One region of the Pseudomonas sp. S2_F03 genome, then DNA from elsewhere that is predicted to be linked to it. Evidence: predicted binding sites of a transcription regulator. Region 1 holds the regulator's gene; each other region holds the start of a gene.
What was found. Region 1 encodes FliA, which starts transcription of late flagellar genes. Its sites were predicted from a motif close to CTAAAGTTTNNNNNNNNNNNGCCGNTAA; they were not measured.
Positions count from the first base shown of each region.

Region 2: the regulator FliA is predicted to act here: its motif matches at 4,770-4,797, upstream of AB4N76_RS14705 (methyl-accepting chemotaxis protein).
Region 3: the regulator FliA is predicted to act here: its motif matches at 3,854-3,881, upstream of flgM (flagellar biosynthesis anti-sigma factor FlgM).
Region 4: the regulator FliA is predicted to act here: its motif matches at 2,671-2,698, upstream of AB4N76_RS29500 (methyl-accepting chemotaxis protein).

Region 1 is NZ_CP162759.1:4,742,504-4,749,710, reverse strand. Features, by position in the region: gene AB4N76_RS22180 (chemotaxis protein CheA) at 1-1,056, opposite strand, end outside; gene AB4N76_RS22175 (protein phosphatase CheZ) at 1,112-1,900, opposite strand; gene AB4N76_RS22170 (chemotaxis response regulator CheY) at 1,923-2,294, opposite strand; gene fliA (RNA polymerase sigma factor FliA) at 2,462-3,202, opposite strand; gene fleN (flagellar synthesis regulator FleN) at 3,199-4,029, opposite strand; gene flhF (flagellar biosynthesis protein FlhF) at 4,146-5,480, opposite strand; gene flhA (flagellar biosynthesis protein FlhA) at 5,492-7,207, opposite strand, start outside.
Region 2 is NZ_CP162759.1:3,117,329-3,124,535, forward strand. Features, by position in the region: rRNA gene AB4N76_RS14675 (16S ribosomal RNA) at 1-702, shown strand, start outside; tRNA gene AB4N76_RS14680 (tRNA-Ile) at 784-860, shown strand; tRNA gene AB4N76_RS14685 (tRNA-Ala) at 891-966, shown strand; rRNA gene AB4N76_RS14690 (23S ribosomal RNA) at 1,216-4,106, shown strand; rRNA gene rrf (5S ribosomal RNA) at 4,258-4,373, shown strand; rRNA gene rrf (5S ribosomal RNA) at 4,479-4,594, shown strand; gene AB4N76_RS14705 (methyl-accepting chemotaxis protein) at 4,914-6,794, shown strand; gene AB4N76_RS14710 (SRPBCC family protein) at 6,920-7,207, opposite strand, start outside.
Region 3 is NZ_CP162759.1:1,369,214-1,376,420, reverse strand. Features, by position in the region: gene AB4N76_RS06585 (glutamine synthetase family protein) at 1-633, shown strand, start outside; partial or broken gene AB4N76_RS06580 (MFS transporter) at 703-2,071, shown strand; gene AB4N76_RS06575 (flagellar brake protein) at 2,136-2,882, opposite strand; gene AB4N76_RS06570 (flagella synthesis protein FlgN) at 2,975-3,442, opposite strand; gene flgM (flagellar biosynthesis anti-sigma factor FlgM) at 3,491-3,817, opposite strand; gene flgA (flagellar basal body P-ring formation chaperone FlgA) at 3,985-4,746, opposite strand; gene AB4N76_RS06555 (chemotaxis protein CheV) at 4,829-5,761, shown strand; gene cheR (protein-glutamate O-methyltransferase CheR) at 5,808-6,635, shown strand; gene flgB (flagellar basal body rod protein FlgB) at 7,005-7,207, shown strand, end outside.
Region 4 is NZ_CP162759.1:6,283,236-6,290,442, reverse strand. Features, by position in the region: gene AB4N76_RS29510 (AAA family ATPase) at 1-128, opposite strand, end outside; gene pnuC (nicotinamide riboside transporter PnuC) at 125-688, opposite strand; gene AB4N76_RS29500 (methyl-accepting chemotaxis protein) at 909-2,543, opposite strand; gene AB4N76_RS29495 (undecaprenyl-diphosphate phosphatase) at 2,834-3,670, shown strand; gene AB4N76_RS29490 (DUF1294 domain-containing protein) at 3,663-4,094, shown strand; gene AB4N76_RS29485 (MmcQ/YjbR family DNA-binding protein) at 4,091-4,450, opposite strand; partial or broken gene AB4N76_RS29480 (LysR substrate-binding domain-containing protein) at 4,447-5,355, opposite strand; partial or broken gene AB4N76_RS29475 (FMN-dependent NADH-azoreductase) at 5,485-6,097, shown strand; partial or broken gene AB4N76_RS29470 (alpha/beta hydrolase family protein) at 6,347-7,207, shown strand, end outside.

The sequences.
Region 1 (7,207 bases):
GACCGGGGCCGGTGCAGCAGCGGCGGCTGGTTTCGGTGTTTCAGCTTTCGGTTCAGGCGCCTTGGCGACCGGGGCCGGTGCGGCAGCCTTGGCGACGGGTGCTGCGACATTCGATACAGCAGAACCTGTGCCGACTTCGCTGAACTTGCCTTTACCGTGCAATTCGTCGAGCAGCGATTCGAACTCGTGATCGGAGATCAGATCGCCACCCGCCGCCGCTGCAGTTGGCGCAGCAGGAACTGGCACAGAAGCAATGGCCGACTCCAGCGCATCCACCGCAAAGTTGCCTTTGCCGTGCAACTGGTCGAGCAGTGCTTCAAATTCGTCGTCGGTAATGTCGGAGCTATCGCCTGCCGCTTTCGGGGCGGCTGGTGCAGCTGGCGCGGCGGCCACGGCATCGACAGCGAACTGGCCTTTACCGTGCAGTTGATCGAGCAAGGACTCGAACTCGGCATCGGTGATTTCGTCGCTCGCAGCGGCGTCGCTCGCAGCGGCGTCGCTGGAAGGCGTTGGTGCAGGTGCAGCCGCCGGAGCCTCAGCTTGAGCCTTGACGGCATTGAGCGAGTCCAGCAGTTGTTCGAATTCGTTATCGGTGATGTCGCCCGATTCGGCTTCAGCGGCAGGCGCTTCAAACACTTCAGCGACCGGTGCAGCTTCATCAGCCGTTTGCGGCTCGGCCAGTCGGGCCAGAGCTGCCAGCAATTCAGGTGTGGCAGCCGTGATCGGGCTGCGCTCGCGGACTTCGCTGAACATGCTGTTCACCGCGTCCAGCGCTTCGAGCACCACGTCCATCAGTTCTGAATCAACGCGACGCTCACCCTTGCGCAGGATGTCGAACACGTTCTCGGCGATATGGCAGCACTCCACCAGCTCGTTGAGCTGGAGGAAGCCGGCGCCCCCTTTTACAGTGTGAAAACCGCGAAAAATTGCATTGAGCAAGTCCGCATCATCCGGTCGGCTCTCAAGCTCGACCAGCTGTTCGGACAGTTGCTCTAGAATCTCGCCGGCCTCAACCAGGAAATCCTGAAGGATCTCTTCATCGGCGCCGAAGCTCATGTATGGGGTGCTCCTAACAGGTTTAAAAACCTAAAAAACCTAGAATGCTAAAACTCTAAAATCCCAGGCTGGATAGCAAATCGTCCACATCGTCCTGACCGGACACAACGTCTTCTCTTTTATCGGCATGAATCTGCGGACCTTCACCCTGAGAGAGATGTTTTTGCGGATCTTTTTCAGCCAGCATCGATTCACGGTCATGTTCGATACCCGCAAAGCGGTCTACCTGGCTGGCCATGAGTACGAGCTTGAGCAAATTGCTTTCAACTTCGGTGACCAATTGGGTCACACGCTTGATGACCTGACCGGTGAGGTCCTGGTAATCCTGAGCCAGCAGGATGTCGTTGAGGTTGCTCGACACCATGCGGTTGTCTTCGATACTGCGAGTCAGAAAACCGTCGACCCGACGGGCCAGTTCACGAAACTCTTCAGCCCCGACTTCACGACGCATGAACCGGCTCCAGTCGGTGCTCAACGCCTGGGCTTCTTCGCTCAGGTTGTTGACCAGCGGCGTGGCGCTTTCCACCAGGTCCATGGTGCGGTTGGCCGCGGCCTCGGTGAGCTTGACCACATACCCCAGGCGCTCGGTGGCGTCCGTGATCTGTGACACTTCCTCGGCTTGCGGCATGTTCGGGTCAATCTGGAAGTTGACGATCGCGCTGTGCAGCTCGCGAGTGAGCTTGCCCACTTCCTGATACAGGCCGCGGTCACGGGTCTGATTGAGCTCATGGATCAGTTGCACAGCTTCGCCGAACCTGCCTTTTTCAAGGCTGGCGACCAGTTCGACGGCGTGTTTTTTCAGGGTCGATTCAAAATCGCCCAGTGAAGATTCTTTATGCTCCATAGCTCCCCCGTGGCGCAGTGGATCAACCGATGCGTTCGAAAATCTTCTCGATTTTTTCTTTCAACGCCTGGGCCGTGAAGGGTTTGACCACGTAGCCGTTTACACCGGCCTGGGCTGCTTCAATGATCTGCTCGCGCTTGGCTTCAGCGGTCACCATCAGCACCGGCAGGTGCTTGAGCTTTTCATCGGCGCGCACGTGACGCAGCAAGTCGATACCGGTCATGCCAGGCATGTTCCAGTCCGTTACCAGAAAGTCGATGCTCCCGCTGTTGAGAACCGGAATGGCAGTAGTGCCATCGTCGGCCTCGACCGTGTTGGTGAACCCAAGGTCACGCAACAGGTTTTTTATGATCCGCCGCATCGTTGAGAAGTCATCAACGATGAGGATTTTCATGTTCTTGTCCAATTCGACCTCCAAGCAGTCTTAAACGCGCCCAGCACCTGGACGCGCCATTTCAATCAATCCGGCAATGCATTCGATGACTGTCTGGAGCACAACAGATCGCAACCGGTGCCGTTCAAAACCGCACCAGCCACGTTCGCAGTGTCCCCACACTGCCTTCAGCGCGCTCGCCACTCCCCCAAACGCCCCCGCAAGCGGGCCGCGCACTGGCTGTGTAACTGGCTGACCCGCGATTCGCTGACCCCCAGGACCTCACCGATTTCCTTGAGATTCAACTCTTCGTCGTAGTACAGCGCCAACACCAGTCGCTCGCGCTCCGGCAAATTGGCAATCGCGTCCGCCAGCGCCGCCTGGAAGCGTTCATCTTCCAGATCGCGTGACGGTTCGAGATGAGCACTCGCGCCATCCTCGTGCAGCCCTTCGTGTTCGCCGTCTTGCAACAGATCGTCGAAACTGAATAGGCGGCTGCCCAGGGTGTCGTTCAAAATCCCGTAATAATCGTCGAGACTCAATTGGAGTTCGGCCGCAACCTCGTGATCTTTAGCGTCACGGCCGGTTTTAGCTTCAATAGAGCGAATTGCGTCACTGACCATGCGGGTATTTCGGTGGACCGAACGTGGCGCCCAGTCCCCCTTGCGCACTTCATCGAGCATTGCGCCGCGGATTCGTATGCCCGCGTACGTCTCGAAACTCGCGCCTTTGCTGGCGTCGTATTTGGTCGATACTTCCAGCAGGCCGATCATCCCGGCCTGAATCAAATCTTCAACCTGCACACTGGCTGGCAGACGCGCCAGCAAGTGGTAAGCAATGCGTTTGACCAGTGGCGCGTAACGCTCGATCAGCTCGTACTGCGCGTCACGCGCCGACTTCTTGTAGAGGTTGTAGCCACTGGCTGTCATAGGACGGGTCCTGCGGTCTGTTGCACGAGGCGCTCGACGAAAAACTCCAGGTGCCCACGCGGGTTGGCAGGCAACGGCCAGGTATCGACCTTCTGAGCGATGGCCTTGAACGCCAGGGCACACTTGGAACGCGGGAAGGCTTCGTACACGGCGCGCTGTTTCTGCACGGCCTTGCGCACACTTTCGTCGTAAGGCACCGCGCCGACGTATTGCAGGGCGACGTCGAGGAAGCGATCGGTGACTTTGGTCAACTTGGCGAACAGGTTGCGACCTTCTTGCGGGCTCTGGGCCATGTTGGCCAGGACACGGAAGCGGTTCATGCCGTAATCGCGGTTGAGCAATTTGATCAGCGCGTAGGCGTCAGTGATCGAGGTGGGCTCATCGCAGACCACCAGCAATACTTCCTGGGCCGCTCGAACAAAACTGACTACCGAGTCACCAATACCTGCAGCGGTGTCGATGACCAGTACGTCGAGGTTGTCGCCAATATCACTGAACGCCTGGATCAGGCCGGCGTGTTGCGCCGGGCTCAGGTGAACCATGCTCTGTGTACCGGACGCCGCCGGAACGATTCGAATACCGCCCGGCCCTTGCAACAGAACGTCGCGCAGCTCGCAGCGGCCTTCGATCACGTCGGCCAGGGTACGTTTGGGTGTCAGTCCCAGCAGGACGTCAACGTTCGCCAGGCCCAGGTCAGCGTCCAACAGCATGACGCGACGGCCGAGCTCAGCCAGGGCCAGCGACAAATTCACTGACACGTTAGTCTTGCCGACGCCACCCTTGCCGCCGGTCACCGCGATCACCTGTACGGGATGCATGCTGCCCATGTTATTTCTTTACCTTGTCTTGCATAGACGGAGGCCACATTACTGGCTGCGCGTTCGCAATTGGAACAATGCATGGCAGACCATCGATGTAGGTACAAAAACTGTTCATTACTACCTTAGCCAACCTGCTTGGTCGGGCTGTGGTAAATATCAGCGAACATGTCAGCCATGGCTTCTTCGCTGGGTTCTTCCTGCATTTGTACGCTGACGGCACGGCTGACCAGTTGATGACGACGCGGCAGATGCAAATCATCCGGAATCCGCGGACCGTCAGTCAGGTAGGCCACCGGTAACTCATGACTGATCGCCAGGCTTAACACCTCGCCCAGACTTGCCGTTTCATCCAGTTTAGTCAGGATGCAGCCAGCGAGCCCGCAGCGCTTGTAACTGTGATAAGCGGCTGTTAGAACCTGTTTCTGGCTGGTGGTTGCCAATACCAGATAATTTTTTGATTTGATGCCACGTCCGGCCAGGCTTTCAAGCTGCATGCGCAGTGCCGGATCGCTGGCCTGAAGGCCCGCGGTATCGATCAGCACTACGCGTTTGCGCAGCAGCGGCTCCAGTGCCTGAACCAGGGACTGGCCCGGGTCGACGTGGGTTACCGACACATTGAGGATACGCCCCAACGTCTTGAGCTGCTCCTGGGCACCGATGCGGAAGCTGTCCATGCTCACCAGCGCGATGTTCTGCGCGCCATACTTGAGCACGTAACGGGCCGCGAGCTTGGCCAGCGTGGTGGTCTTGCCCATGCCGGCAGGACCGACCATGGCAATCACACCGCCCTCTTCCAGTGGTTCGACTTCCGGCGTGGCAATCATCCGCGCCAGGTGCGCCAGCAACATGCGCCAGGCCTGACGGGGCTCATCGATGTCGGGAACCATCGCCAGCAAATCGCGGGACAACGGGCCGGACAAGCCGATGCGTTGCAGGCGACGCCACAGATTGGCCTGGGCCGGACGGCTGCCTTGCAGTTGATTCCAGGCCAGCGAGCCGAGCTGCACTTCCATCAGTTCGCGCAGGCTGTTGAGTTCGAAACGCATCGAGTCGAACGCACGCGGATCCACGCCGCCCGCGGCAGGTGCCGGTGCTGGCGCAGCGCGACGCGGCTCGGCGTAGGTCGGCTCGATCAGCGGCTCGGCGGCGGTCAGCGGCAGACCGGCGAACAGCTGGCGATTGGTGGTCTTGTCGCCGTCAGTTTCGCCATCGCCACGCAGGCTCAGTTCGGCCTGGGCGGTGACGATCCGCGACTGGGTCTTGCGCAGCTCATCCTCGAGTTCCATGTTCGGAACACGCGGGGCCAGCGCCGACAACTTGTAATCCAGGGCAGCCGTCAGCTCGACACCACCGGCGATCCGGCGATTGCCAATAATGGCCGCATCGGCGCCCAGCTCATCACGAACCAGTTTCATGGCCTGACGCATATCGGCGGCGAAAAAACGCTTAACTTGCATAAACCACTACCTCAGCCGTTGGGCCCTACTGTCGCAACGATGGTCACTTGCTTGTTGTCAGGGATTTCCTGATAAGCCAACACATGCAAACCCGGGACTGCCAGTCGGCCAAATCGCGACAACATTGCGCGAACCGGACCGGCCACCAGCAGAATCACCGGTTGACCTTGCATTTCCTGACGCTGCGCCGCATCGATCAACGAGCGCTGCAGCTTCTCCGCCATGCTTGGCTCCAGCAGAACACCCTCTTCCGAGCCTTGTCCTGCCTTCTGAAGACTATTGAGCAATATCTGTTCCAACCTTGGCTCCAGAGTGATCACTGGTAGCTCGGAGTCAGTGCCTACAATGCTTTGCACGATTGCGCGCGATACGCCGACGCGCACTGCGGCCACCAATGCGGCAGTATCTTGACTCTTGGCCGCATTGTTGGCGATCGCTTCGGCGATGCTGCGAATATCGCGCACGGGCACCTGTTCGGCCAGCAGCGCCTGCAACACCTTGAGCAGTTGCGACAGCGAAACCACGCCCGGCACCAATTCCTCGGCCAGTTTAGGCGAGCTTTTGGCCAGCAACTGCATCAGTTGCTGGACTTCTTCGTGACCGATCAGTTCGCTGGAGTGCTTGTACAGAATCTGGTTCAAGTGGGTTGCCACGACCGTACTGGCATCGACCACGGTGTACCCGAGCGATTGCGCCTGGGCCCGCTGGCTGATTTCGATCCAGACCGCCTCCAGGCCAAATGCCGGATCTTTGGCAGTTATGCCATTAAGCGTACCGTAAACCTGCCCCGGGTTGATCGCCAGTTCGCGATCCGGATAAATCTCCGCCTCGGCCAGGATCACCCCCATCAACGTCAGGCGATAGGCACTCGGCGCCAGATCGAGGTTGTCACGGATATGCACGGTCGGCATCAGGAAGCCCAGATCCTGGGACAGCTTCTTGCGTACGCCCTTGATCCGCGCCAGCAACTGACCACCCTGATTGCGGTCCACCAGCGGGATCAAGCGGTAGCCGACTTCAAGGCCAATCATGTCGATTGGGGTGACGTCATCCCAGCCAAGCTCTTTGGTTTCCATGGCGCGGGCCGGCGAAGGCAGCAGTTCCTGCTGACGCTTGACCTCTTGCAGCGCCTGAACCTTGACCACGTTCTGTTTTTTCCAGAACAGGTAGGCACCACCGGCGGCGACGGCGGCCATGCTCAAGAACGAGAAGTGCGGCATGCCGGGCACCAGGCCCATCACCGCCATCAAGCCAGCGGCCACCGCCAACGCTTTGGGCGAGGCGAACATCTGGCGGTTGATTTGCTTGCCCATGTCTTCCGAACCGGAAGCACGGGTCACCATGATCGCCGCAGCGGTGGACAACAGCAGTGATGGCAATTGCGCCACCAAACCGTCACCGATGGTCAGCAGCGCGTAAACCTTGCCTGCGTCGGCAAATGACATGTTGTGCTGGAAGATACCAACCGCCATGCCGCCGATCAGGTTGATGAACAGAATCAGCAGGCCGGCGATGGCGTCACCGCGCACGAACTTACTGGCACCGTCCATGGAACCGTAGAACTCGGCCTCCTGAGCGACTTCCATCCGGCGCAGCTTGGCCTGGTTCTGATCGATCAGGCCGGCATTGAGGTCGGCGTCGATCGCCATTTGTTTGCCGGGCATCGCATCGAGGGTGAATCGCGCACTTACCTCGGAAATCCGCCCGGCGCCCTTGGTCACCACGAC
Region 2 (7,207 bases), 1.6 Mb from region 1:
TTGAGCTCTTAGTGGCGCAGCTAACGCATTAAGTTGACCGCCTGGGGAGTACGGCCGCAAGGTTAAAACTCAAATGAATTGACGGGGGCCCGCACAAGCGGTGGAGCATGTGGTTTAATTCGAAGCAACGCGAAGAACCTTACCAGGCCTTGACATCCAATGAACTTTCCAGAGATGGATCGGTGCCTTCGGGAACATTGAGACAGGTGCTGCATGGCTGTCGTCAGCTCGTGTCGTGAGATGTTGGGTTAAGTCCCGTAACGAGCGCAACCCTTGTCCTTAGTTACCAGCACGTTATGGTGGGCACTCTAAGGAGACTGCCGGTGACAAACCGGAGGAAGGTGGGGATGACGTCAAGTCATCATGGCCCTTACGGCCTGGGCTACACACGTGCTACAATGGTCGGTACAGAGGGTTGCCAAGCCGCGAGGTGGAGCTAATCCCAGAAAACCGATCGTAGTCCGGATCGCAGTCTGCAACTCGACTGCGTGAAGTCGGAATCGCTAGTAATCGCGAATCAGAATGTCGCGGTGAATACGTTCCCGGGCCTTGTACACACCGCCCGTCACACCATGGGAGTGGGTTGCACCAGAAGTAGCTAGTCTAACCTTCGGGAGGACGGTTACCACGGTGTGATTCATGACTGGGGTGAAGTCGTAACAAGGTAGCCGTAGGGGAACCTGCGGCTGGATCACCTCCTTAATCGACGACATCAGCTGCTCCATAAGTTCCCACACGAATTGCTTGATTCATTGAAGAAGACGAAAGAAGCAGCCCGAAATTGGGTCTGTAGCTCAGTTGGTTAGAGCGCACCCCTGATAAGGGTGAGGTCGGCAGTTCGAATCTGCCCAGACCCACCAATTTTGTGTGGGAAACGCCTGTAGAAATACGGGGCCATAGCTCAGCTGGGAGAGCGCCTGCCTTGCACGCAGGAGGTCAACGGTTCGATCCCGTTTGGCTCCACCACTACTGCTTCTGAAGTTTGAAAGCTTAGAAATGAGCATTCCATCGTTGAGATGGTGAATGTTGATTTCTAGTCTTTGACTAGTTCGTTCTTTAAAAATTTGGGTATGTGATAGAAAGATAGACTGAACGTTACTTTCACTGGTAACGGATCAGGCTAAGGTAAAATTTGTGAGTTGCTCTTAATTGAGTATTATCGAATTTTCGGCGAATGTCGTCTTCACAGTATAACCAGATTGCTTGGGGTTATATGGTCAAGTGAAGAAGCGCATACGGTGGATGCCTTGGCAGTCAGAGGCGATGAAAGACGTGGTAGCCTGCGAAAAGCTTCGGGGAGTCGGCAAACAGACTTTGATCCGGAGATGTCTGAATGGGGGAACCCAGCCATCATAAGATGGTTATCTTGTACTGAATACATAGGTGCAAGAGGCGAACCAGGGGAACTGAAACATCTAAGTACCCTGAGGAAAAGAAATCAACCGAGATTCCCTTAGTAGTGGCGAGCGAACGGGGACTAGCCCTTAAGTGGCTTTGAGATTAGCGGAACGCTCTGGAAAGTGCGGCCATAGTGGGTGATAGCCCTGTACGCGAAAATCTCTTGGTCATGAAATCGAGTAGGACGGAGCACGAGAAACTTTGTCTGAATATGGGGGGACCATCCTCCAAGGCTAAATACTACTGACTGACCGATAGTGAACTAGTACCGTGAGGGAAAGGCGAAAAGAACCCCGGAGAGGGGAGTGAAATAGATCCTGAAACCGTATGCGTACAAGCAGTGGGAGCCTACTTGTTAGGTGACTGCGTACCTTTTGTATAATGGGTCAGCGACTTATTTTCAGTGGCGAGCTTAACCGAATAGGGGAGGCGTAGCGAAAGCGAGTCTTAATAGGGCGTCTAGTCGCTGGGAATAGACCCGAAACCGGGCGATCTATCCATGGGCAGGTTGAAGGTTGGGTAACACTAACTGGAGGACCGAACCGACTACCGTTGAAAAGTTAGCGGATGACCTGTGGATCGGAGTGAAAGGCTAATCAAGCTCGGAGATAGCTGGTTCTCCTCGAAAGCTATTTAGGTAGCGCCTCATGTATCACTGTAGGGGGTAGAGCACTGTTTCGGCTAGGGGGTCATCCCGACTTACCAAACCGATGCAAACTCCGAATACCTACAAGTGCCGAGCATGGGAGACACACGGCGGGTGCTAACGTCCGTCGTGAAAAGGGAAACAACCCAGACCGTCAGCTAAGGTCCCAAAGTTATGGTTAAGTGGGAAACGATGTGGGAAGGCTTAGACAGCTAGGAGGTTGGCTTAGAAGCAGCCACCCTTTAAAGAAAGCGTAATAGCTCACTAGTCGAGTCGGCCTGCGCGGAAGATGTAACGGGGCTCAAACCATACACCGAAGCTACGGGTATCACTTAGGTGATGCGGTAGAGGAGCGTTCTGTAAGCCTGTGAAGGTGAGTTGAGAAGCTTGCTGGAGGTATCAGAAGTGCGAATGCTGACATGAGTAACGACAATGGGTGTGAAAAACACCCACGCCGAAAGACCAAGGTTTCCTGCGCAACGTTAATCGACGCAGGGTTAGTCGGTCCCTAAGGCGAGGCTGAAAAGCGTAGTCGATGGAAAACAGGTTAATATTCCTGTACTTCTGGTTATTGCGATGGAGGGACGGAGAAGGCTAGGCCAGCTTGGCGTTGGTTGTCCAAGTTTAAGGTGGTAGGCTGGAATCTTAGGTAAATCCGGGATTCTAAGGCCGAGAGCTGATGACGAGTGTACTTTTAGTACACGAAGTGGTTGATGCCATGCTTCCAAGAAAAGCTTCTAAGCTTCAGGTAACCAGGAACCGTACCCCAAACCGACACAGGTGGTTGGGTAGAGAATACCAAGGCGCTTGAGAGAACTCGGGTGAAGGAACTAGGCAAAATGGCACCGTAACTTCGGGAGAAGGTGCGCCGGTGAGGGTGAAGCATTTACTGCGTAAGCCCATGCCGGTCGAAGATACCAGGCCGCTGCGACTGTTTATTAAAAACACAGCACTCTGCAAACACGAAAGTGGACGTATAGGGTGTGACGCCTGCCCGGTGCCGGAAGGTTAATTGATGGGGTTAGCTAACGCGAAGCTCTTGATCGAAGCCCCGGTAAACGGCGGCCGTAACTATAACGGTCCTAAGGTAGCGAAATTCCTTGTCGGGTAAGTTCCGACCTGCACGAATGGCGTAACGATGGCGGCGCTGTCTCCACCCGAGACTCAGTGAAATTGAAATCGCTGTGAAGATGCAGTGTATCCGCGGCTAGACGGAAAGACCCCGTGAACCTTTACTATAGCTTTGCACTGGACTTTGAATTTGCTTGTGTAGGATAGGTGGGAGGCTTTGAAGCGTGGACGCCAGTTCGCGTGGAGCCAACCTTGAAATACCACCCTGGCAACTTTGAGGTTCTAACTCAGGTCCGTTATCCGGATCGAGGACAGTGTATGGTGGGTAGTTTGACTGGGGCGGTCTCCTCCTAAAGAGTAACGGAGGAGTACGAAGGTGCGCTCAGACCGGTCGGAAATCGGTCGTAGAGTATAAAGGCAAAAGCGCGCTTGACTGCGAGACAGACACGTCGAGCAGGTACGAAAGTAGGTCTTAGTGATCCGGTGGTTCTGTATGGAAGGGCCATCGCTCAACGGATAAAAGGTACTCCGGGGATAACAGGCTGATACCGCCCAAGAGTTCATATCGACGGCGGTGTTTGGCACCTCGATGTCGGCTCATCACATCCTGGGGCTGAAGCCGGTCCCAAGGGTATGGCTGTTCGCCATTTAAAGTGGTACGCGAGCTGGGTTTAGAACGTCGTGAGACAGTTCGGTCCCTATCTGCCGTGGACGTTTGAGATTTGAGAGGGGCTGCTCCTAGTACGAGAGGACCGGAGTGGACGAACCTCTGGTGTTCCGGTTGTCACGCCAGTGGCATTGCCGGGTAGCTATGTTCGGAATAGATAACCGCTGAAAGCATCTAAGCGGGAAACTAGCCTCAAGATGAGATCTCACTGGGACCTTGAGTCCCCTGAAGGGCCGTCGAAGACTACGACGTTGATAGGTTGGGTGTGTAAGCGCTGTGAGGCGTTGAGCTAACCAATACTAATTGCCCGTGAGGCTTGACCATATAACACCCAAGCAATTTGCGTCGAAAGGCCAGATTGCGGTGTGTGAAGACGCAACGAACCGAAAGTTCGAGATACTCACAAAACACCAAACTATCGCATACCCAATTTGCTGAAGCGCGGCCGACTGGCCACGATTCGGTACCCGAATTTCTTGACGACCATAGAGCATTGGAACCACCTGATCCCATCCCGAACTCAGCAGTGAAACGATGCATCGCCGATGGTAGTGTGGGGTTTCCCCATGTGAGAGTAGGTCATCGTCAAGATTAAATTCCGAAACCCCAATTGCGAAAGCAGTTGGGGTTTTGTTTTAGTAGAAGTCACCTATTTTGCTGGCACGTTACGGCTGTAACGGGCTGGTCACAGAATTTCTTGACGACCATAGAGCATTGGAACCACCTGATCCCATCCCGAACTCAGCAGTGAAACGATGCATCGCCGATGGTAGTGTGGGGTTTCCCCATGTGAGAGTAGGTCATCGTCAAGATTAAATTCAAAAACCCCTGTCTGTTAACGCAGACAGGGGTTTTGTCGTTTCAGGACGCCAAAAACCACAGAAACTAAAAAGCCAGCCTCTGGAAATCAGGAACTGGCTTTTCTATTTGTGTCTATTCCCGTTGGTACGCCGTTCGACCGGAGTCCTGGGCATTTCATACAAATTTCTAAGATTTCCCGCTCTGGTGCCGACAGACTGTTGAGACATGCGTGCACCAAAGTAGAGCGGTCGCAGAATGCCGTTTGCGCTGTTACATGGAATGTTGCAACTCGGAACGCATCCCCACTTTCTGCATAAGAAGTCCTATGAAATGAATCTCAAGTTCAGCCATAAAATCTTGTTGGCCGCCTCCGGCGTCGTCGTGCTGGCATTCGCGTTGTTCACTTTGTACAACGACTATTTGCAGCGGAACACCATCCGGCAAAATCTCGAAACCTCTGTCCAGCAAGCCGGTGATCTGACCGCCAGCAGCGTGCAGAACTGGATGAGTGGCCGGGTGCTGGTTCTGGAGAGCCTTGCGCAAAACGTTGCACACCAAGGCGTCAGCGCGGACCTTGCGGGCCTGATCGACCAACCGGCGTTCACCTCTAACTTCCAGTTCACTTACGTTGGCCAGGCCAATGGCGTGTTCACCCAGCGTCCTGTCGCGAAGATGCCGGACGGCTACGATCCGCGTCAGCGTCCCTGGTACAAACAAGCCGTTGCGGTCGACAAGACCATGCTGACCCCACCTTACATGGCAGCCGTTGGCGGTCTGGTGGTGACCATCGCCATGCCGGTGAAAAAGAACGGCGAGTTACTTGGTGTAGTCGGCGGTGACCTGAGCCTGGAGACCTTGGTGAAGATCATCAACTCAGTGGACTTCGGTGGTATCGGTCACGCGTTCCTGGTCAGCGCCGACGGCCAGGTGATCGTCAGTCCGGACAAAGACCATGTCATGAAGAACCTGAAGGATATCTACCCGAACGCCGGTGTGCGGATCGAGAAGGGCAATCAGAACGTCACGTTGAACAAGCAGGATCGCATCCTCTCGTTCACCCCGGTGAGTGGTTTGCCGAATGCCCAGTGGTACATCGGTCTGTCGATTGATAAGGACAAGGCCTACGCGCCATTGAGCCAGTTCCGCACCTCGGCATTGATCGCAATGTTCATCGCCGTGACGGCCATTGCAGTGCTGCTGAGCTTGCTGATCAATGTGCTGATGCGTCCGTTGACGACCATGGGCCGCGCGATGCAAGACATCGCTCAGGGTGAAGGCGATTTGACCCGACGGCTATCCGTCGAAAGCAACGACGAGTTCGGTGAGCTGGGCGGTTCATTCAATCAGTTTGTGGAACGCATTCACGCCTCGATCAGCGAAGTGTCTTCGGCCACCCGCCAGGTTCATGACCTGTCGCAACGGGTCATGACATCGTCCAACGCCTCGATCATCGGCTCCGACGAGCAAAGCGCTCGCACCAACAGTGTGGCCGCAGCGATTAACCAATTGGGTGCTGCTACCCAGGAAATTGCACGCAACGCTGCTGACGCTTCGCAGCATGCCAGTGGTGCCAGCGAGCAGGCGGACGATGGTCGTCAGGTGGTTGAGCGAACGATTCTGGCGATGACCGAACTGTCGCAGAAAATCAGCCTGTCCTGCACCCAAATCGAAACCCTGAACGCCAGCACCGATAACATCGGGCACATTCTCGATGTGATCAAAGGCATCTCCCAGCAGACTAATTTGCTGGCCCTGAACGCGGCCATCGAAGCGGCCCGTGCCGGTGAAGCGGGTCGTGGTTTTGCGGTGGTGGCGGATGAGGTACGCAACCTGGCGCACCGCACGCAGGAGTCAGCGGAGGAGATCCACAAGATGATCACCTCGCTGCAGATCGGTTCTCGTGAAGCGGTGACCACCATGAACGCCAGTCAGCTCTCCAGTGAACAGAGCGTCGAAGTGGCTAACCAGGCGGGCCTGCGACTGGTCAGCGTGACCCGGCGCATCGGCGAAATCGACGGTATGAACCAATCAGTCGCGGCGGCCACCGAAGAGCAGACCGCCGTGGTGGAAACGCTCAACGTCGACGTCAATCAGATCAACCTGCTGAACCAGCAGAGCGTGGCCAACCTCAATGAAACATTGAAGGATTGCGATGCCTTGTCTCAGCAGGCGAACCGGTTGAAGCAGTTGGTTGATAGCTTCAAAATCTGATTCAAAACCGCGTTATCGTTCAATCGCGGGCAAGTCGCACCGCCGCTCCCACAGGTTTCCGGTGATCCCTGTGGAAGCAGACTTGCCCGCTATGGCGGTAGATCAATCACCACCGAACGAAAGCCCTACGCAAACAACTTCAACACATTGTTCATCGCATCATCGGCAAACCCCTGCACAAAGTCCTTGAAGCCCGGCAGTGCCTCGGCACCTCCCTGCGCCGGCTCGGCGATGATGGTCCAGGTCGCGCGGGACTTGCCCGCGCCCAGGGGCTCAACGCTCATCGCTGCCCACAAATTGGCCACGCCCAACGTGTTGTAGATCGTGGTCCAGGTCATGTTCAACGCGTGGTCATTTCGCGAGTTGAGTTGTTCGACCACGAGGTTGCCGTCCTTGAAGAATTTCTTGCGCAA
Region 3 (7,207 bases), 3.0 Mb from region 1:
CTGACCGTGGTCTGCATGGCCAAGCCGCTGGCGCACACGCCGGGCAGTTCGATGCATATTCACCAAAGCATCGTCGACATTGCCACCGGAAAGAATGTGTTCAGTGACGAAGCCGGTCAGCCGACCGCCGCTTTCCGTCACTTCATCGGCGGTCAACAGGCCGGCATGGCTGATTTCACGGCACTGTTCGCACCCAACGTGAACTCTTATCAGCGCTTGTGCCATCCGTATGCGTCACCGAATAATGCCTGCTGGTCCCATGACAACCGTGCTGCAGGGTTGCGCATTCCGGCCAGTTCGCCGGTCGCTCGTCGGGTCGAGAACCGTTTGCCGGGGGCTGACGCCAATCCCTACCTGGCCATCGCCGCCAGCCTGGCCGCGGGCTTGTATGGTATTGAAAAAGAACTGGAGCCGAGTGAGGCGATCCAGGGTGAATTCGAAGTGCCGGATAATCTTTCGCTGCCGTGTACCTTGCATGCGGCTCTTGAGCGTCTGAAACGTAGCCAATTGGCGAAGGAACTGTTTGGCGCCGAGTTCATCGAAGGCTACGTCGCTTCGAAGTCCATGGAGCTGACCAGCTTCTTTGATGAAATTACCCCTTGGGAACGGCGTGTTTTAGCCGCCCAGGCCTGACGCTTCGTCGTCTTCGGGCTATCGTTTGGTTAGCCTGATCTTCACTGCAAGGAGCCGCTCGGAACGCCGATGCGCCAAATCTGGAAATCCTTTCGAGCGCTGTATTTCGCCTCGCTGATGATGTTGATCGGCTCGGGCCTGTTAAGCACTTACCTGGCCTTGCGCCTGGCCGCCGACCATGTCGACAGCCTGTGGGTGGGTGCGTTGATGGCGGCCAACTATTTCGGCCTGGTGCTGGGTGGCAAGATCGGTCACCGGCTGATTGCCCGGGTCGGGCACATTCGTGCGTATGCCGCGTGTGCCGGGATCGTCGGGGCGGCGGTGCTCGGCCACGGCTTGATCGACTGGCTGCCGGCCTGGCTGTTTCTGCGGGTAATCGTCGGCCTTGGCATGATGTGTCAGTACATGGTCATCGAGAGCTGGCTCAACGAACAGGCCGACGCGAAGCAGCGCGGCATGGTGTTTAGCCGGCTATATGATCGCCTCGTACCTGGGCTTGGTGCTGGGTCAACTGATACTGGTCATGCACCCCGGCCTGGGCCTGGAACTGCTGATGCTGGTCGCCTTGTGCTTCGCCTTGTGCCTGGTGCCGGTGGCCCTCACTCGAAGGATTCACCCGGCGCCGTTGCACCCGGCCCCGATGGAGCCGCGTTTCTTCATCAAACGCGTGCCACAGTCGCTGAGCACGGTATTGGGTGCGGGGTTGATCGTCGGCTCGTTCTACGGTCTGGCGCCGCTGTATGCGTCCCAGCAGGGACTGTCCACCGAGCAGGTCGGTCTGTTCATGGGTAGCTGCATTTTTGCCGGCCTGCTGGTGCAGTGGCCGCTGGGTTGGCTGTCTGACCGTTATGACCGGGCGCTGTTGATCCGTTGTTTTGCCTTCAGCCTGGCACTGGCCGCGCTGCCGCTGGCGATTCTGCAGAAAGTGCCGTTGGAGGTGTTGTTCATCTCCGGCTTCCTTTGCTCGCTGGTGCAGTTCTGCCTGTATCCGTTGGCCGTGGCGTTCTCCAATGACCACGTTGAAGGTGATCGTCGGGTTTCGCTGACGGCGATGTTGCTGGTGACCTACGGTGTCGGCGCCAGTATCGGGCCGTTGGTCGCCGGGGTACTGATGAAGCTGTTCGGCAGCCAGAGTCTTTATGCGTTTTTCAGTTTCTTCGCGTTGGTGCTGGTGTGGCGGATCCGCCCGAAAGCGGTCACCAACCTGCATCAGGTCGACGATGCGCCGCTGCATCACGTGGCGATGCCGGACAGCATGTCGAGCTCGCCGCTGGTGGCGTGCCTTGACCCGCGTGTCGATGAGCAGGTAGTGCAGGAGCAGATGCACAGCCCGGTTCATCCTGAAGCGGAGCCGGACCCGACTCCTGAGCCCGAATCGACGCCACCGGAAGACCCGGACTCAGGTCGCGAGCCAAGTTTTACTGAGGCCAGGCCCTAACCTTGATGCATAAAAAAACGGGCAGTTCCGCAAGGGACTGCCCGTTTTTTGTTGAAGCGCTGGATCAGATATCGTCTTTGTCGAAGCGTCGGGCTTCACGCTGAAGCTGGTACACGAAGCGCTCGACCTGGCGCTGCTCCAGCCCGCTCATATTGTGAAAGCGGAGTCCGGCGAAGGTGGTGGAGATCTTTTCTTCGAAGTGCAGGTAACGCAATTCCACCGGTGTGGTCATGCTGCCGAAGGGCAGGGCGGCAACGAAGCGCTCGTAGACCTGGCCCAATTGCAGGCGGCTGGTGATGTCGCCCTCAAAACGCAATTTGCAACCGGTGGCGGAAATATCCAGCAACTTGCCACTGACCGGCGACTTGAGCTTTTCACCGCCCAGTTCGACATTGACCAGTTGCGCCAACTTCAACGCAGCCCGGAAGGCATTGCGGCGCTGGTGGTAGACCACTTGGTCGGGGAGTTTGCCGCGATAGCAGCGTGTGTTGCCGGATTCGTCGATGTTCAGCAGACCGTTGCTTTCCCAGGCGATGCGCACGCCCTCATGGAAGCCTTCGATCCGAAACGACTCGCCCGCCAGCAGATAGCGTTCGCCATCGCGGGGCACCATCTCGTCCAGGGCAATCATGTTGTTGTCACGGTCAACGTCCACCAGATAGCTCTGGAAGCGCTGTTTACGCTCGTGGAATGTGATGATCAGCGGATCATGGCTTTCTTGCAGTTGCCGCAGGTTACCCGCGATCTCCATGGGTGTGGAGAGTACCTTCGGTGGCTGCGGAGCATCTTCCGCGGTTAAGGCATTGGACACGGTTCATCATTCTCCGGACAAAATATGACTGCGCATAGCCAGCATATTGCCAGCATGTGACGCGTCTTGATAGAGCGAGCTATTCAACAGAATCAAGCCTGACTGAGCGGGCGCGGCTTCGCTAATTTGGAGGTTGATCCGCGGGCATCGTAAAGCGCAGGTGGTTCGCCGCCGGTGAGGATCTTCAGCTGATTGGCCGTGGCGGCCTGTTGTATCAGGATCGACTGACCATTATTGACATTGATCGCCTGGCACTGAGCCAAAAGGTCTGTCAGGGCATCGCTCTGCGCCAGCAATTGCTCACCCACGCTCGACTGGCTGGCGAGTTGCTCCAGGCCTTGGCGATTGGTGGGCAGGTTGAGGCTGGCGAGGATTTCGCTGCGCTTGCGGCCATGCTGTTCGAGCAGAATGATCATTGCCTGTTTGCGCGCCAGAATGTCTTCGAGCAGCGGCATGTCGCGACCATGCAAGGCGAGGGACTCGGTTTGCAATAACTCCAGCAAGTGTTGCGCTGGAGCAAAGTCGTCGATGATCAGTTGCAGTAAATTAGTGTCGTGCATGACTGGCCTTGGGGTTTAAGCGTCCAAAAGCCTGGCGCAGGCCGTGGCCTAGCGCTGGGCTTCGAAGTTGAGCAGTTTGCTGGCTACACGGTTGCTGTCGACTTTATAGCTGCCATCGGCAATCGCTGCTTTCAACTCGGCCACGCGGGCGTTGTCGACGGCAGGTTGATCGCGCAGCTTGTCAGTGACCTTCTGCAACTGTTGAGCCTCATCGCTGAGGTGTACCGATTCCCCGATATTGGCGGTACTGGCCTGTTGAGCCGCCGTATTCAGCGGCGCGGATTTGCCGGCTTCGGCAGCTTCCTTGTTGGCGCTGGTACGCGTACTGCCGGGCAGTGGCGAGGAACTGTTCAAACGGCTGAAATCGATGACCATGATAAAAAACCTCTGGGTATTTGGACGCTTGCCATGTTTTCGGCTCTCCCTGCAAAAACTTTAGACCCATTTATCAATGAGCTTGCATGCGCCAGCGCATTTCCTGCGTGCGGCACAGTTTAGGGAACAGCCAGGCAGCGCGCCATAGCTTTACCAAACAGAGCGCCTTACATGGAGACCTCCACCTGTCCCGGCGCGATCACCTGCGCCTTGATAACCCGTTGGGAGTTAAGGTTTTTCACCCGGATCTGTTCACGCAAGCCGCCGTTCGACAGCGCTTCGCCCGGCATGCGCACACTGAGCGTACCGCTGCGAGCGGTAATCACCACCTGGTCGCCCTTGGTGATGACTTCGGCCTGTTCGAGGTGGACCAGCGTCAGGACCTGATCAGCGACCGTTGGTCGGGTTAGTTTCTGTCCGATCGTTTGATCCGTAGAGGTGAAGTAGCCCTGGCCGATCAGGCTGATGTCTCGTTCGCGCAGCATGACGTCGCCCGGCTCGATAAAGCCGGCTCGCTTGAGTGGCCGAGTGGTGGTGACGACGTCTCGAAACAGGCGGACTTGAGCGGGCACGAAGACCGTCCAGGGGGAAGTGCTGTCACAACGAACCTTGACCGTGACGCGACCAATCGGGATCGCCGGGCTCTCCAGCGTGGCTGTCAATTCCTTGTCGCACATGGGCATGCGCAGGCGTGGATCGAGCTGCTTGACCTCAATCTCATAACGACCTTCGGTTTGACTGGTCGCCAAATAGTCTTCTACGGTGAACTCAAGAAAGCCCTGAGTGACGCCGATAAGCATGTCAGGCAAGGTAACTGCGTCAGCAAGGGCAGGGCTGCCAGCGTTGAACAGGCAGACGGCAGACACCGCGCAAAGCACTTGGCGAGCGTGTGATGTCAGGCGTCGGAAAAATGTCGGTTCTGTGTTCATAAGAGTTAAAAAGCAAGCGCCGTGCCGTTTAGCAATTAACGTGCGTCGCAACACACTTAGGCGTTGGTGTAGGAGTCTGTGCATGGCTGGTGTAATGGATGCGGTAAACCAGCGCACGCAACTGGTAGGGCAGAATCGCCTGGAGCTGTTGTTGTTCCGTCTCGACGGCCAGCAGCTTTACGGGATCAACGTGTTCAAGGTTCGGGAGGTGCTGCAATGCCCCAAACTCACGCTGATGCCAAAATCCAGTCCTGTCGTGTGCGGTGTGGCAAACATCCGGGGGGCGACCATTCCGATTCTTGATCTGGCGATGGCGACCGGTTCCGGCGCGCTGAAAGATCAAAGCAATCCGTTCGTGATCATCACGGAGTACAACACCAAGACCCAGGGTTTCCTGGTGCGCTCGGTGGAACGCATCGTCAACATGAACTGGGAAGAGATTCACCCGCCGCCCAAGGGCACGGGGCGCGATCATTACCTGACGGCTGTGACTCGGGTCGACAATCAGTTAGTCGAAATCATCGACGTCGAGAAAATCCTCGCGGAAGTGGCCCCGACACCGGAAGTGATTTCGGTCGGCGTGGTGGATGTCGAAACCCAGCACAAGGCCTTGTCCTTGAAGGTCCTGACGGTCGATGACTCGTCGGTGGCACGCAAGCAGGTGACCCGTTGCCTGCAAACCGTCGGTGTCGAAGTGGTCGCGTTGAACGACGGCAAGCAAGCGCTGGACTATCTGAAAAAGCTGGTCGACGAAGGGAAAAAGCCGGAGGAAGAGTTCCTGATGATGATTTCCGACATCGAGATGCCGGAAATGGACGGGTACACCCTGACGGCCGAGATCCGCAACGACCCGCGCATGCAAAAGCTTCATATCATCCTGCATACTTCGTTGTCGGGTGTATTCAATCAGGCGATGGTCAAGAAAGTCGGTGCCGATGACTTCCTTGCCAAATTCCGTCCTGATGACCTGGCATCCCGGGTAGTCGACCGGATCAAAGCAGCAGATATCAGCTAGGGGCCTTCTGCCCCTGGTGGTTAACACGATTTAAGAGGCGGCATCATTGTCTACGGGTAATTTGGATTTCGAACAGTTCCGGGTGTTCCTGGAAAAAGCCTGTGGCATTTTGCTCGGTGAAAACAAGCAGTACCTGGTCTCGAGCCGTCTCAACAAACTGATGGAACAGCAAGGCATCAAATCCCTGGGTGAGCTGGTCCAGCGCATCCAGACCCAGCCGCGCAGCGGTTTGCGCGAAATGGTGGTGGATGCCATGACCACCAACGAAACCCTGTGGTTTCGTGACACCTATCCGTTTGAAGTCTTGAAGAACAAGGTATTGCCTGAAGCGATCAAGGCCGCTCCCGGTCAGCGTCTGCGGATCTGGTCGGCGGCGTGCTCGTCGGGTCAGGAACCGTACTCGCTGTCGATGTCCATCGATGAGTTCGAGCGCGTCAACATGGGCCAGTTGAAGATGGGGGCGCAGATTGTAGCCACCGACTTGTCCGGCACCATGCTGACCAACTGCAAGACCGGCGAGTACGACAGCCTGGCCATCGGCCGAGGCCTGTCGCCCGAGCGTCTTCAGCGTTACTTCGACCCAAAAGGGCCGGGACGCTGGGCGATCAAGGCGCCGATCAAGAGCCGGGTGGAGTTTCGCTCGTTCAACCTGCTGGACAGCTACGCGGCCCTTGGCAAATTCGACATCGTGTTCTGCCGCAACGTGCTGATCTACTTCTCCGCAGAGGTGAAGAAAGACATCCTGTTGCGCATTCACAGCACGCTCAAACCGGGCGGCTATTTGTTCCTCGGCGCGTCCGAAGCGCTGAACGGTTTGCCGGATCATTACCAGATGGTCCAGTGCAGCCCGGGGATCATTTACCAGGCGAAGTGATTGTTCACCGGCAATACAAGAACGGGAGTCCTCAGGGGCTCCCGTTTTTTTTGCCTGATGATTTCCCACCAACACCGCTAACCCCTGTAGGAGCCGGGCTTGCCCGCGATGGCGGTATGTCAGTCAAATTAACTTTGTCAGATATACCGCCATCGCGGGCAAGCCCGGCTCCCACAGTGTATTTCGGTGTTCTGAAAACCGGTGATAAGCGGCAGAAAAGCGGCAGCCAGCGGAAACCGGTTGCCGCTTTTCTGGCATTGCCGCTTTGCCACCGCCCGCAAAGCCCCTGTTTTCGGGCTTTTTCGAATTGGCACGCCGCTTGCTATGTCTCTGGTTACGAAAAATCAGGTCACCCGAAGGTTTCCCGACATGAGCATCAGCTTCGATAAAGCGCTCGGTATCCACGAACAAGCCCTGGGCTTCCGCGCTCAGCGTGCCGAAGTCCTGGCCAACAACATCGCCAACGCCGACACCCCGAACTACAAGGCTCGGGATCTGGAATTCTCCAAAGTGCTCGCTGCACAGAACGAGAAAACCAAGAACGGCACCTTTGCCTTGAACATGACCAACAG
Region 4 (7,207 bases), 1.5 Mb from region 1:
CGGGGATTTTGTTCGATGAACCAACGCACGAATTCATCGACTCGCACGCCGCCAAAATGACCTTGTAACTCGGCCGCCAGCCAGCTCTTGCCGCTGGATTCGGGCCCCGTCAGCACCAGCACCTTCATGTGCGTAGCGCCGGGTCGGCCCGCCATTCACGCCAGCCTTGCACTGCCAGCAGCAGGAACAGTGCATAGAGGGCACAGGTGATGTACATGCCTTTGTAGATAAACAGCCCGACGAAAACCACATCGACGGCAATCCACAGTGGCCAGCATTGCACGCGTTTTTGCGCCATCCACATCTGTGCAACCAGACTGAAGCCGGTCAGTGCGGCGTCGAGCCAAGGCTGGGCGGCATCGGTCCAGTGCGCCATGGCGGCGCCCAACAGCGCACTGCCCAGCGCGCCGACCGCAAGGCCAAGGGCTACCGACTTGCCATCGAGGCGACTGACCTGCCGACCAGTTTTCGCCTCGCCTGCGCGGGTCCATTGCCACCAGCCATAGAGTTGCAGCGCGGCGTAGATCACTTGCAGGAGCATGTCCGAATACAGCTTTACCTCAAAAAAGATCCAGCTATAAAGCAGCACCATGACCAGACCGATCGGCCAGCACCAGGGGTTCTGTTTGACGGTCAGCCAGACGGCGATTACACCGAGGGCAGCGGCAAACAGTTCAAGCCCGGACATGGAGGTTCCTTGGGAAAGCGAAGTGGGGGCGGATTGTACCGGCACCCGCCGCCAAGTAGAACCAGCGCTGTAGCAGCTGTCGAGCAGCGCGAGGCTGCGTCCGGGGCCCCACGACGTGTCAGGACAGCCGCGTTCGCAGGTTTACGACGACTTCGTCACCGCCCGCAGCCGCCCGCAGCCGCCCGCAGCCTCGCGCTGCTCGATAGCTGCTACAGGGGGGTTACACGCGAAATTGCTTGAGCAACCCGTTCAACTGTTCGCTCAGGTCTTTCAATCGCACACTGGCCACGCTCGATTGTTGCGCCGCCAGCGCGGTGCTGTGGGACAACTGTGCAGCCTGGGTCACGTTCTGATTGATGTCTTCCACCACATGGGCTTGCTGCAACGTCGCACTGGCGATCGATGCGTTCAACCCGTTGAGGTTACGTAATGCCTGGCCGATTGCCGTTAAACTCGCACCGGCCAGCCCGGCCTGTTCAATGGTCAGTTGCGATGCCCGGCTACTGTCGCCGATAACCTTGACCGCCGCTTCCGAGTGGTTTTGCAGGCGCTCGATCATCGACTGGATCTCCGCTGTCGACTTCTGCGTGCGCTGGGCCAACAGGCGCACTTCATCGGCCGCCACCGCAAAACCACGCCCCTGTTCACCGGCCCGCGCAGCCTCGATGGCAGCGTTGAGGGCGAGCAGGTTGGTTTGTTCGGCGATGGAACGGATCACCTCCAGGACGCTGCCGATCTGCGTGCTTTCTGTGGCCAGGGTACGAATCACTTCCACGGCTTGATCGATGGTGCCGGACAGTTTGTCGATCTGCTGCAAGCTTCCGTCAATGTTGATCTGTCCCTGCTGCGCCTGAGACTCGGCATCGCGCATCTCGCTGGCCGCATGCTCGGCGTTCTTGGCCACATCCTGTACGCCGTAGGTCACTTCGTTGATCGCTGTGGCCACCAGCTCCATTTGCTGTGATTGCTGCTGACTGCGCTGCTGGGCCTGGGTGGCGTCATTGCCCAAGTCACTGGACGATTGCCCCAGGTCACTGGCGGACACCTGCAATTGGGTAATGACCTGGCGCAACTTGCTGGTAAAGGCATTGAAGTGTCGCGCCAATTGCGCCACCTCGTCGTTGCCATGGGTTTCTAGGCTGCGGGTCAGGTCACTTTCCCCGCTGGCGATATTGGCCATGGCATTCACCGTTTCCTGGAGCGGACGCACGATACTGCGCGCAATCAGCATGACCAGCAGGGCCATCACCAGGGCAATCACCACGCCGAGGGACGTCGCCTTCCAGACCTGGCCATAAAACTCCGCCTGCATGTCATCGATGTACACGCCCGACCCAATCACCCAGCCCCAGGGTTCGAAGAGTTTGACGTAGGAGGTTTTTTCTACCGGAGCACTGGCGCCTGGTTTCGGCCAGCGGTAATTGACCACGCCGGCGCCCTTAGCTTTGGCCACGGCGACCATTTCGTTAAACACCGCGAATCCGTCCGGGTCACGAATGGCCGACAGGTTCTGACCGTCGAGTTTGGGATTGGCCGGGTGCATGATCATCACCGGCGTCAGGTCGTTGATCCAGAAGTAGTCATTCTGGTCATAGCGCAACCCGCGAACCGCCGTCAGCGCCTGCTTTTGGGCGGCCTCACGGGTGAGGGTGCCCGCAGTCTCCAGGTCATGGTAGTAATTCAGAATGCCGCTGGCGGTCTGCACGACGTGCTGGGTTTTCTGGGCCTTGGCCTGATAAAGGTCGTCGTGAATCTGCTTGAGCATCAGCATGCCCAATGTCAGTAGCATCACCACCGACACGATCAAGATGAGCCACAAGCGCCGGCTGATCGACACACTGCGTAAGCTGTTCATAACGCTGTCACTCCGATTTCTTTTTCTTGTAATAAACGATTGCCAGCATCCAACCACGCTTTGCCGGTCGGGCATATGCGACCCAAGTCCTATTCCGCGGCAGCGTTATAAAGGCATGTCTGATAGGATTTCGGCCCCGCGCGGAAAAACCTGAATCCTTGCAGCTTTTCACGGAATTTTTACGGTTTCGTCTGGATCCTGTGCGCGCGGAACTTCAACTACGCTCAGCGCAATGAACGTTTTAAAAAACTAACGGGGCATGCCTGGGGGCATCGCTTCTTGGGGGATTGATGGATCTTTGGACCGCCTTTCAGGCATTGATACTTGGCGTAGTAGAAGGGCTGACGGAGTTTCTGCCCATTTCCAGTACCGGGCACCAAATCATCGTGGCCGACTTGCTCGACTTCGGTGGTGAACGCGCTATCGCGTTCAACATCATTATTCAATTGGGCGCGATCCTGGCGGTGGTGTGGGAATTTCGCCGCAAGATTCTCGATGTGGTCACGGGGTTGCCGACCCAACCGAGCGCTCGTCGATTCACGGCCAATCTGCTGATCGCATTCATGCCAGCCGTGGTGTTGGGGGTGATTTTCTCCGACTTGATTCACCACTACCTGTTCAACCCGATTACTGTCGCCACCGCGCTGGTTGTGGGCGGGATCATCATGTTGTGGGCCGAGAAGCGCCAACACGAAGTGCACGCCGAAACCGTTGACGAGATTACTTGGCAAGATGCGTTGAAAGTCGGTTTCGCTCAGTGCCTGGCAATGATTCCAGGTACATCGCGTTCCGGGTCGACCATCATCGGCGGGTTGCTGTTTGGCCTGTCGCGCAAGACCGCTACCGAGTTCTCGTTTTTCCTGGCGATGCCGACCATGGTCGCTGCGGCGGTGTACTCGGGCTTCAAATACCGTCACCTGTTCGTGCCTGCGGATTTCCCGGTGTTCGCGATTGGTTTCGTCACGGCGTTCATCTTCGCCATGATCGCGGTCCGTGGCTTGCTCAAGTTCATCGCCAGCCACAGCTACGCGGCGTTCGCCTGGTATCGCATCGTGTTCGGCCTGATCATTCTGGCCACTTGGCAATTTGGTTGGGTCGACTGGTCCGCGGCCAAGCCGCATGAGTGACGCCGGCACGCGCCACAACCCCGGGCGCAGGTCCGGGGGCGAGCACATTCAGCATCTACGACTCCAGCTGCTGGTTTTTGCAGCGCTGTGCGCGTTGCCGTTGGCAGGGTCGGTTTTGCTCTGGCTGCGCGGGGTGTCATTGATTCCGCTGGCGGCGTATGGGGGCGTCAGTGTGCTGGCGTTTTTCCTGTACTGGAGTGACAAGCGCAAGGCCCGCGCCGATACCTGGCGCACGCCGGAAAACGTCTTGCATGCGGTCGAACTGGCCGGCGGCTGGCCTGGCGCGTTGCTGGCTCAGCAAGTGTTCCGGCACAAGACTCGCAAAGTCTCGTTTCAGCTGTTGTTCTGGCTGATTGTGCTGTTGCATCAGGTGTTCTGGATCGATCAGCTGTTCCTCGGCGCCCACCTGTTGGCACTGTTTTAAAGCAGCAATCCAACCTGGGTACGCTTGGGCAACTTGCTCACCACCAGTTGGTGGGAACGTTGCAACAAGCCCTGCAGCTCTTCGGCGCCCAGCGGGTAGGGTGTTTGCATGATGATCCACTGGGCTCTCGCCAGATAGGGAGCCGGGTGGATGCCCGGTCGGTCGCAATGCCCCAGGAACAGGTCCTTGTCGACCTTGAAGGCCAGGGAGTCGCCGCGCAGGTTCTGCAACGCGAACATTTTGTTTCCGGCAATCGAAAACACCCGCACACCACCCCATTTATAGTCTTCCCGCGCACCCGGCAGCGCGAGACAGAACTGCGCGACATCCTCTTCGCTCATACGTCCAGCCTTCATATCAGTCGGTCCCCACAGGCTGTTGAATGATTCGATCAAATGGTCGAGCCAGGCGCGAACCGCCGGCATCACCCGCGCCGATGAGGGTAGACCGCTTGTAGCCAGCCGCCAGGCGATGACCAGTCGGGCAGCAATTGGACTAGCGAACCGGCTTCCAGCTCTTGCTCGCAATACATCATGGGCAGCAGGGTAAAGCCCTGGCCGGCGAGGGTGCAGGCCTTGCGCACTATGAAGTCATCGATACCCAATCGCGCTTCCAGGCTCAGCTCGACGCTTTTTCCCTGGAGATCGAGCAGGCGGATATGCACCATGCGGTCGGCTTCGAGGGCGCCCAGCACCGGCAGGTTTCTGAGGTCTTCGGGCTGGTTGATTTCACGTCCGTGCAAAAAATCCGGGGTGGCGACCATGGCCATTTGTGCCTGGCGCAGGCGACGGGTCACCAGCAACGGATCTTCGTCGCCCAGTTCACGCACGCGCAAGGCGACATCGACGCCTTCAGTCACCAGGTCGACCCGGCGATTGAGCAGCATGACTTCCAGTTGTACCTGCGGGTATTTGTCCAGAAATCGGGCAATGACCGTCGGCAGCATTTCATGCGCCAGGCCGACGGGACAGGACACCCGCAACCGCCCGCGCGGTTCGCTGGACATGCTGGCGACCGCTTCATCGGCCATTTCGGCTTCCAGCAGCATCGCCTGACAGTGGCGCAAGTAACGCTCGCCCACCGCCGTCAGCTTGAGTTGCCGAGTGGTGCGTTGCAGCAGGCGCGCGCCCAGGCGTTCTTCCAGCTCGGCAATCCGGCGCGACAAGCGGGATTTGGGAATCCCGAGCACGCGACCTGCCGCCGCGAAGCCGCCGGCTTCAACCACCTTGGCAAAATAGTAGAGATCATTGAGGTCTTGCATGACAGTTGCTCGACTGTTCTATCAGTGGGACGAACTATCGCATTGTTGCAGTCTAATCAGCTATTGGTTTCGCCTGTAGGATTCTCTCCATCAGATCGCCCCGTGGCGATCCTCACCTGGAGATCCCACATGAAACTGTTGCATATCGATTCAAGCATTCTTGGTGACAACTCGGCTTCCCGTCTGCTGAGCAGCGAAGTCGTTAAAGCCTGGCAAACTGCAGAGCCCAACGCCGTGGTCACCTACCGCGACCTGGCCGCCGATGCCATCAGCCATTTCTCCGCCACGACCCTGGTCGCCGCCGGTACTACCGCTGAACTGCGCAACGCCGCGCAACAGCACGAAGCCGAGCTGAGCGCCAAGACCCTGGCCGAATTCCTCGCCGCAGATGCCGTCGTGATCGCCGCGCCGATGTACAACTTCACCGTTCCGACCCAACTCAAGGCCTGGATCGATCGCATCGCCGTTGCCGGTCAGACCTTCCGTTACACCGAAGCCGGCCCTGAAGGCCTGTGCGGTGGCAAGAAGAGTCGTGATCGTTTCCACTTCCGGTGGCATGCATGCCGGTCAGGCCACGGGTGTGGCTCACGAAGAGTACTTGAAAGTGCTGTTCGGCTTCATCGGCATCACCGACATCGAGTTTGTCCGCGCCCACGGCCTGGCCTACGGTGACGAAGTTCGCACCAAAGCCATGAGCGATGCTCAAGCGCAAATCAGCGAGCAATTGTTCGCCGCCGCGTAAGCTTGCGTAAAGGCAGCAAACTGCTCAGGCAATACCCCAAAAAACTCTGTATTCTGGTCGCGCAAGTGCCAGATACGGAGTTTTTTGTTTCTGGCCGTTTCAGGTTGTGGCCCAGGTTATGCAATAACGGGTTAACGTTCCCGTTCTGCAATGACCTTGTTGGCCGCAAATGCTGGTACAAGGCCGCTGCCTCGATGATCCGAGGAGAACGGGCTTTCCGGTCAAGTAACAAAATGGTGGGGCATCCTTATGGTGCGTCTTTGTGCAACGTTACTGTTTTGCCTGCTCAGCAGCCTGAATTCAGTGCACGCCGCGCCTGCGCCACATCCTCACTGGAGCGTCGGCTTCCATGAGATGAGTTTTCTCGACCCCCTCGATTTGCAACCGATGCACGCCATCGCGTTCTATCCCTCCAGTGACAGGGAGCACACCAGTAAAATCGAGGGTTACACCGTCGAAGCCGGCGAAGACAGCGCTGTTGCCATCGGGCGCTTCCCGATGCTGATGCTGTCCCACGGCAACACCGGAACCCCGCTGGCCCTGCACGACCTCGCCACCTCGTTGGCGCGCAAGGTTTTGTGGTGGTCGCGGTGATCCATCCTGGCGACAACTCCAAAGACCACAGCCGCCTCGGTACGCTGAGTAACCTTTACGGCCGACCCATCCAGATTTCCGAAGCCATCACCGCTACCTTGGGTGATCGCATGCTCGCGCCATTCGTCAATGCCAATCAGGTCGGGGTGATTGGCTATTCGGCGGGCGGTGAGACGGCATTGATCCTGTCCGGCGCCACGCCTGACCTGGATCGACTGCGCCGTTATTGCCAGGAGCGCCCGGACGACCGCGATGCCTGCAACACCCAGGGCGAATTGATCGTCGACCGCGATGACCTTCAACCCGTGGCCGACCCGCGCGTGCATGCGTTGCTATTGATGGCGCCGCTGAGCTTGAAGTTCGGCCGTCACACCCTGGCCGATGTGCATGTGCCGGTGCTGCTTTACAGCGGCGACGGCGACAAACTGGTCGCGTTCGACAAGAACGCAGCGGCGCTTGCGCGCAAGTTGCCGATTGCCCCCGACTTCAAGTTGTTGGCCGGCGCGGGGCATTTCG